2 regions of the Azospira sp. MPR-LB4 genome follow, and region 1 is predicted to be linked to the other one. Evidence: riboswitches for the same ligand, from Rfam matches in the RefSeq annotation. Region 1 holds a riboswitch; the other holds the start of a gene.
The links. Region 1 has a riboswitch for S-adenosylhomocysteine ahead of metH (methionine synthase). Riboswitches for the same ligand answer to the same signal wherever they lie in the genome.

Region 1 (3,858 bases):
CCCATCCCCGGCGTGAACACGACCCAGGGCCTGGCCCGCATGGCCGGCAACCAGGCCCTCTACCGGCGTCTGCTGCTGCGCTTCGTGGACACCCAGACCGGCACGGGGGAGCACATCCGCCAGGCCCTGGCCGACGGCGACATCACGGCGGCCGAACACCTGGCCCACACCCTCAAGGGCGTCGCCGGCAACATCGGCGCCGAAGTGCTGCAGCAGAAGGCCACGGCCCTGGACCAGGCCCTGCGCCGCAACGACGGCCAGGGGCAGAAACTGGAGTCCCTGCGGCAACGCCTGGCGGAAGAGCTGGCGGCCGTCACCGGGGCCATCGCCGCCGCCCTGGCGGAAGAGGGCGGCCCGGCGCCGACCCAGGCTGCCCCCCTGGATGCAGATCAGCGCCACCGGGCCCGCCAGCTGCTGGCCGAACTGGCGGAACAGCTGGAAGCCAGCGAAATCCACGCCGGCCAGCTGTTCCGGGAAAGCCGCGCCCTCCTGGCCGGGCTGCTGCCGCCGGCGGACCTGACGGGTCTGGAAAAGGCCATTGCCGATTATGATTACGACCGGGCCCTCAACATCGCCCGGGCCCATCTCTAGGGAGAGATGCCATGAGCCTCAATCTGGACTTCACGACCCGGCCCGTGATCCTGGTGGTGGACGATACCCCGGACAACCTGACCCTGATGGCCGAGCTGCTGCAGGACCGCTACGCCATCAAGGTGGCCAACAACGGCGAGCGGGCCCTGCGGGTGGCCGCCGGCACGCCGCCGCCGGACCTGATCCTGCTCGACATCATGATGCCGGACATGGATGGCCTGGAAGTGGCCCGGCGCCTGCGGGCGGACCCGGCCACCCGGGACATTCCTTTCATCTTCCTCACCGCCCGCAGCCAGATCGAGGACGAGCGCCAGGGCTTCGAGCTGGGCGCGGTGGACTACATCACCAAGCCGGTAAGCCCGCCCATCCTCCTCGCCCGGGTGCACACCCACCTCACTCTGAAAGCCGCCAAGGATTTCCTCAAGGACCAGAACGCCTACCTGGAGAGCGAGGTGCAGCGCCGCACCCAGGAGGTCTCCATGATCCAGGACGTGACCATCATGGCCATGGCCTCCCTGGCGGAAACCCGGGACAACGAAACCGGCAACCACATCCGTCGCACCCAGAACTACGTGCGTATCCTGGCCCGGCAGCTGCAGGGCCATCCCCGCTTCGCCGCCTTCCTCAGCGACGCCAACATCGAGCTGCTGTACAAGTCCGCACCCCTGCACGACATCGGCAAGGTGGGCATTCCCGACCGCATCCTGCTCAAGCCGGGCAAGCTGACCCCGGAAGAGTTCGAGATCATGAAGACCCACACCACCCTGGGCCGGGACGCCATCCTCCACGCCGAAGTGCGGCTCAACTCGCCCAACACCTTCCTCCGCTTCGCCCGGGACATCGCCTATGCGCACCAGGAGAAATGGGACGGCAGCGGCTACCCCCTGGGCCTGCGGGGCGACGAGATTCCGGTGGCGGCCAGGCTCATGGCGGTGGCCGACGTCTACGACGCCCTCATCAGCCGCCGGGTGTACAAGCCCCCCTTCCCCCATGAGCAGGCGGTGCAGATCATCAGCGAAGGGCGCGGCAAGCACTTCGATCCGGACATGGTGGACGCCTTCCTCCAGGTGGCCGAGGATTTCCGCAGCATCGCCGCCACCTTCGCCGACACCGAAGGCGACGCCCAGCTGGAGGCGGAGCGGGTGCGCCTGCAATTCACCGAGGCCGCCCCGTGAAGGGCCGTCCCCTGGCCGTCCTGGCCCTGCTTTTGGGCCTCTCCCTGGCGGGCTGCGACTACCTGGCCCTGCAGGACCTGAAGCCCGGCACCTCCACCGACCTGGAAGTGCGGGACCGCTTCGGCACCCCCGCCATGGAATGGCACAACGCGGACGGCAGCCTGACCTGGGAATATCCCCGGGGCCCGGCCGGGGTGGACACCTACATGATCACCCTGGGCCCCGACCGCATCCTGCGCTCGGTGGAACAGGTGCTGACCGAGGCCAACTTCGCCCGCATCGAAAAGGGCATGAGCCAGGAGCAGGTGCGGCGCATCCTGGGCCGGCCGGGCAGCATCAACCACTTTCCCCTGAAGCCGGAAACCGTGTGGGACTGGCGCATCGCCGGCATCCCCGCCAGCGACGAAACCCACTTCCACGTGCACTTCGGTGCAGACGGCCGGGTCAGCGGCACCTCCCGGCGGGTGGAAGCGAAGGCCTGAAGTCGCCGATCGGCACGGAGCCCCCTGTTTTTTATCAAGTTTTGCTTGGCAGCGGGGGCCGCAAAAAGTAAACTTGCGACCCTGCCGAGGAGCGCTGCGACCCGACCGGTTTTTTCCGGACTCCGGGCCAGGCTCGGCAACGATCAACGGCGCTCGCAAACCCCCGAAATGGTTTGTGGCGCCGTTTGCTTTTCCAGCATGCAAAGTGGCGGCGCCCGGCCGGTGAATACTGAAACGCCGAGGTAATCCATGCAGCCCGACCGCAGCTCCGAACTCTCCGCCCTTCTCCAGCAGCGCCTCCTGATCCTGGACGGCGCCATGGGCACCATGATCCAGCGCCACGGGCTGACCGAGAAGGACTACCGCGGGACCCGCTTCGCCGACCACGCCCACGACCTGAAGGGCAACAACGACCTGCTGCTGCTGACCCGCCCCGAGGTCATCCGCGGCATCCACGCCGAATACCTGGCGGCCGGCGCCGATATCCTGGAAACCAACACCTTCAACGCCACCAAGGTGTCCCAGGCTGACTACAAGCTGGAAGCCATCGTCTACGAACTGAACGTGGCCGGCGCCAGGCTGGCCCGGGAAGTGTGCGACGAATTCACGGCAAAGAACCCGGCCAAGCCCCGCTTCGTCGCCGGGGTGCTCGGCCCCACCAGCCGCACCGCCTCCATCTCTCCGGACGTGAACGATCCCGGCTACCGCAACGTCACCTTCGACGAGCTGGTGGAAAACTACCTGGAAGCCATCCGCGGCCTCACCGACGGCGGCGCCGACATCCTGCTGGTGGAGACGGTGTTCGACACGCTGAATGCCAAGGCCGCCCTGTTCGCCATCGAGACCTTCTTCGACAAGGTGGGCCGCCGCTGGCCGGTGATGATCTCCGGCACCATCACCGACGCCTCCGGCCGCACCCTCTCGGGCCAGACCGCCGAGGCCTTCTGGAACTCGCTGAACCACATCAGGCCCCTCTCCTTCGGCCTCAACTGTGCCCTCGGCGCCAAGGAACTGCGCCAGTACGTGGAGGAGCTGTCCCGGGTGTGCGACTGCTTCGTCTCCGCCCACCCCAACGCCGGCCTGCCCAACGCCTTCGGCGGCTACGACGAGACCCCGGAGCAGCTGGCCGAGGAAATCGCCGACTGGGCCAGGCACGGCTTCGTGAACATCGTCGGCGGCTGCTGCGGCACCTCGCCGGACCACATCGCCGCCATCGCCAAGATGGTGGCCGGCATCGCCCCCCGGGCCATTCCGGCGATCGAGCCCCAGCTGCGCCTCTCCGGCCTGGAACCCTTCAACGTCGGCCCCGACAGCCTCTATGTGAACGTGGGCGAGCGCACCAACGTCACCGGCTCCAAGGCCTTCGCCCGCATGATCCTGGAAGGGCGCTACGACGACGCCCTGGCCGTGGCCCGACAGCAGGTGGAAAACGGTGCCCAGGTCATCGACATCAACATGGACGAGGCCATGCTGGATTCCGTGGCCGCCATGGAGAAGTTCCTCAAGCTGATCGCCTCGGAGCCGGATATTTCCCGGGTGCCCATCATGCTCGACTCCTCCAAGTGGGAGGTGATCGAGACCGGCCTCAAATGCATCCAGGGCAAGGGCAT
Region 2 (3,858 bases), 160 kb from region 1:
CCGATGCAGGACAGGTGGGGCGCCGCATCCAGGCCGGCGGCGACGATTTCGCGCACGGTGGAGAAGGTACGCTCCCGGGTGGAACCGCCCGCGCCGTAGGTGACGGAGAAGAAGGCCGGCTTCAGGGCCGCCAGCTTGTCCCGCACCAGGCGCAGCTTCTCCACGCCTTCCGCCGTCTGGGGCGGAAAGAATTCGATACTGAACGTCTTGTCGTTCATGGCGTCTGCCTTTCCTCCAGCAACTGCAGCCGGGTACCGGGCGGCAATTCCTGGGAAGCTTTGGTGATGAGGCCGACGGGTCCCCGGACCCAGCCCTGACTGATCAGGTCCCGGGCCAGGGCGCGGGAGGCGGCCAGGCCCTGTTCCACCAGCAGCACATCGGCGCGCACGCCCTTGCGGACGTGGGGCACCGCCTCCTGGCGCACCTTGGGTGGCGGACGGGAACTGCGGCTGTGGAACGAGTTCATGGACATGGCGGGTCCCGACCCATCGTCTGCAGGCCGCCTCCGGCAAGGGAGACGGCCCGGCTACGGCTTAGTAGCGGTAGTGGTCGGCCTTGTAGGGGCCTTGCACGGGCACGCCGATGTAGTCGGCCTGCTGCTGGGTGAGGGTGGTCAGCTGCACGTTGAGGGTCTTCAGCTGCAGGCGGGCCACCTTCTCGTCCAGGTGCTTGGGCAGGGTGTAGACACCCACCGGGTAATCGGCAGTCTTGGTGAACAGCTCGATCTGGGCGATGGTCTGGTTGGCGAAGGAGGAGCTCATCACGTAGCTGGGGTGGCCGGTGGCGCAGCCCAGGTTCACCAGGCGGCCCTTGGCCAGCAGGATGATGCGCTTGCCGTCGGGGAAGATGACGTGATCGACCTGGGGCTTGATCTCTTCCCACTGGTACTGTTCCAGGGAAGCGACGTCGATTTCGTTGTCGAAGTGGCCGATGTTGCAGACGATGGCGTTGTTCTTCATCTTCACCATGTGGTCATGGGTGATGACGTGGAAGTTGCCGGTGGTGGTGACGAAGATGTCGGCCTTGTCGGCAGCGTATTCCATGGTGACGACGCGGTAGCCTTCCATGGCGGCCTGCAGGGCGCAGATCGGGTCGATCTCGGTGACCCAGACCTGGGCGGAGAGGGCGCGCAGGGCCTGGGCGGAACCCTTGCCCACGTCGCCGTAGCCGCAGACCACGGCGATCTTGCCGGCCACCATGACGTCGGTGGCGCGCTTGATGCCGTCCACCAGGGATTCGCGGCAACCGTAGAGGTTGTCGAACTTGGACTTGGTGACGGAATCGTTCACGTTGATGGCGGGGAACTTGAGGTCGCCGCGGGCATGCATCTGGTACAGGCGGTGCACGCCGGTGGTGGTCTCTTCGGTAACGCCCTTGATCTTTTCCAGACGCACGGAGTACCAGGTGGGGTCCTGGGCCAGCTTGGCCTTGATGGCGGCGAAGAGGATGGTCTCTTCTTCGGAACCGGGCTTGGCCAGGACGGAAATGTCCTTCTCGGCCTTGGCGCCCAGGTGCAGCAGCAGGGTGGCATCGCCGCCGTCGTCCAGGATCATGTTGGAATAGCCACCGTCGGCCCATTCGAAGATGCGGTGGGTGTAGTCCCAGTACTCGGTCAGGGTCTCGCCCTTGACGGCGAAGACGGGGATGCCGGCAGCGGCGATGGCGGCAGCGGCGTGATCCTGGGTGGAGAAGATGTTGCAGGAAGCCCAGCGCACTTCGGCACCGAGGGCCACCAGGGTCTCGATCAGCACCGCGGTCTGGATGGTCATGTGCAGGGAGCCGGTGATGCGAGCGCCCTTCAGGGGCTGGCTCTTGGCGTACTCCTCGCGGATGGCCATGAGACCGGGCATTTCGGTCTCGGCAATCTTGATTTCCTTGCGGCCCCAGGCGGACAGGCCCAGGTCGGCGATCACGTAATCTTTGAATTCAGCCACAGCAGTGCTCCTTAAGAACTGTGGCCGGGGAGGGGAGGGAGTGCGATAGCAGGGCTCACCTGGCCCCCTGCGCCCGGCAGGGTTGTAAAGGTGAGCGCCGTTGAAACTGGTCTCCCCTGGCGGGGCAGACATCCGAGCCTGGGACCTTGCCGGCCTCGCAGCGCTCCTCGGAAGTGGCGGATTATAGACGGAAATACCGGTCGGGGAAATTCCCCGGCCGCCCCCCCGCACCGGGCTCAGGCCGCCGCCGTGCTCCAGATTTCGTCCACGTTGCGGATGCCCCACTTGGCCGGGTCCTCCCGGCCGGCGATCTTGTCGTGCACGCCGGGACGGGACAGGTCCAGCAACTCCGGCGCAATATGGGCATTGGACTTGGTGGAAAAGAAGACCTTGACCCGGGGCGCCAGCAGGGACTTCTCGCTCTGCTCCACCACCACCCCCAGCCGCCCCGATTCGAGGCGGACGAAGGAGCCGATGGGGTAGATGCCCAGGCTCTTGACGAAGGCCTGGAAGACCCGGGGATCGAAATGCCCGTCGGCCCACTCGGCCATCTTCTTGATCGATTCGGCCGGGTCCCAGCCGGCCTTGTAGGGGCGGTTGGAGGTAATGGCGTCATAGACGTCGCAGACCGCCCCCATCTTGGCCAGCAGGCTGATCTCGTCACCCTTGAGGCCCTTGGGGTAGCCGCCGCCGTTCATCTTTTCGTGGTGGTGCAGGCAGACGTCCAGCGCCTCCGGCGGCACCCCCTTGCCTTCCAGCAAGACCTTGTGCCCTTCGGCGGGGTGGGTCTTGATGACCGCAAATTCTTCGTCGGTCAGCTTGCCCGGCTTGTTGAGGATTTCGGCCGGGATGAAGGCCTTGCCCATGTCGTGCAGCAGGCCGGACAGGCCCGCCAGACGGGTCTGCTGCTCGTCCAGGCCGAGCTGGCGTGCCAGGGCCACCATCAGGGCGCAGACGGCGACCGAGTGCATGTAGGTGTAATCGTCGGCCGTCTTCAGGCGGGCCAGGCTGATCAGGGCGCCGGGATTACGGGCCACGGAATCGGCGATCTCCTCCACCAACACCTGGGCCTGCTCCGCATCCACGGCCTTGCCCATGCGGGCCTCCTGGAACATGGACACCACGGCCTTCTTGGCGCTGTTGCAGATTTTCGCCGCCCGCTGCATCTCCACCGCGGTGCTGGTGCGCTCCAGGGAACGGGTGGCCTGGGCCTCCCGCACCTGTTCCTCGGCCACCAGGGCCTCGGACTCGGTCTCGCTGATGGCCACCTCGCCGGCTTCCACGTCCAGCCCCTTGCCGGCATCGATCCAGACTTCGGTGATACAGCTGGCGCGAATGGCGCGGATGTCCTCCGGGTCCTTCAGGACGAAGGAGTTGCGCCAGAACGGATGATCGATCCAGGCGCCACAGAAGGATTTGAGATACATGCCGACACGCAGTTGTTCGACATGGATTTTCTTGAGCATGGGGGACAGGCAGGAGGCGGCAAACCTCCATTTTATGCCCAGGGGAAGGCGAATTGCGGAAATTCCCCCCGCCCCTGGGAATCACCCCAGGGCCGGGGACGGAGGAACTAGGGCTGGGCAGCCTTGGCGGCCTCCAGGTTTTCCCGCATGAAACGCTTGTTGATTTTGCCGATGCTGGTACGGGCCAAGGTCTTGACGAAGGAAACCTGCATCAGCACCCCGTAGCGGGAGACTCCCAGGGTTTCCGCCAAGTGGGCGGCATGGTTGCGGATGGCGTGCTCGGTGACCTGGCCTTCCATTTCCGGCTTCAGTACCACCAGGGCCAGAGGCCTCTCGCCCCACTTCTCGTCCTTGACCCCGATCACCGCCACCTCGTGCACCGCCGGATGCTGGCCGATGATGTCCTCCAGCTGCAGGGAAGAGGTCCACTCGCCACCGGTCTTGATCACGTCCTTGAT

Region 2: it holds a riboswitch for S-adenosylhomocysteine, as region 1 does, so the genes downstream of both, ahcY (adenosylhomocysteinase) here and metH (methionine synthase) in region 1, are expected to answer to the same signal.

What each region holds. Positions count from the first base shown of each region.
Region 1 is NZ_CM179521.1:2,287,763-2,291,620, forward strand. It holds gene AC3QLZ_RS10820 (response regulator) at 1-591, shown strand, start outside; gene AC3QLZ_RS10825 (response regulator) at 603-1,766, shown strand; gene bamE (outer membrane protein assembly factor BamE domain-containing protein) at 1,763-2,248, shown strand; S-adenosyl-L-homocysteine riboswitch at 2,329-2,410, shown strand; gene metH (methionine synthase) at 2,498-3,858, shown strand, end outside.
Region 2 is NZ_CM179521.1:2,130,090-2,133,947, forward strand. It holds gene metF (methylenetetrahydrofolate reductase [NAD(P)H]) at 1-218, opposite strand, end outside; gene AC3QLZ_RS10080 (S4 domain-containing protein) at 215-472, opposite strand; gene ahcY (adenosylhomocysteinase) at 534-1,934, opposite strand; S-adenosyl-L-homocysteine riboswitch at 2,020-2,109, opposite strand; gene AC3QLZ_RS10090 (cyclic di-GMP phosphodiesterase) at 2,171-3,400, opposite strand; gene AC3QLZ_RS10095 (fatty acid--CoA ligase) at 3,508-3,858, opposite strand, start outside.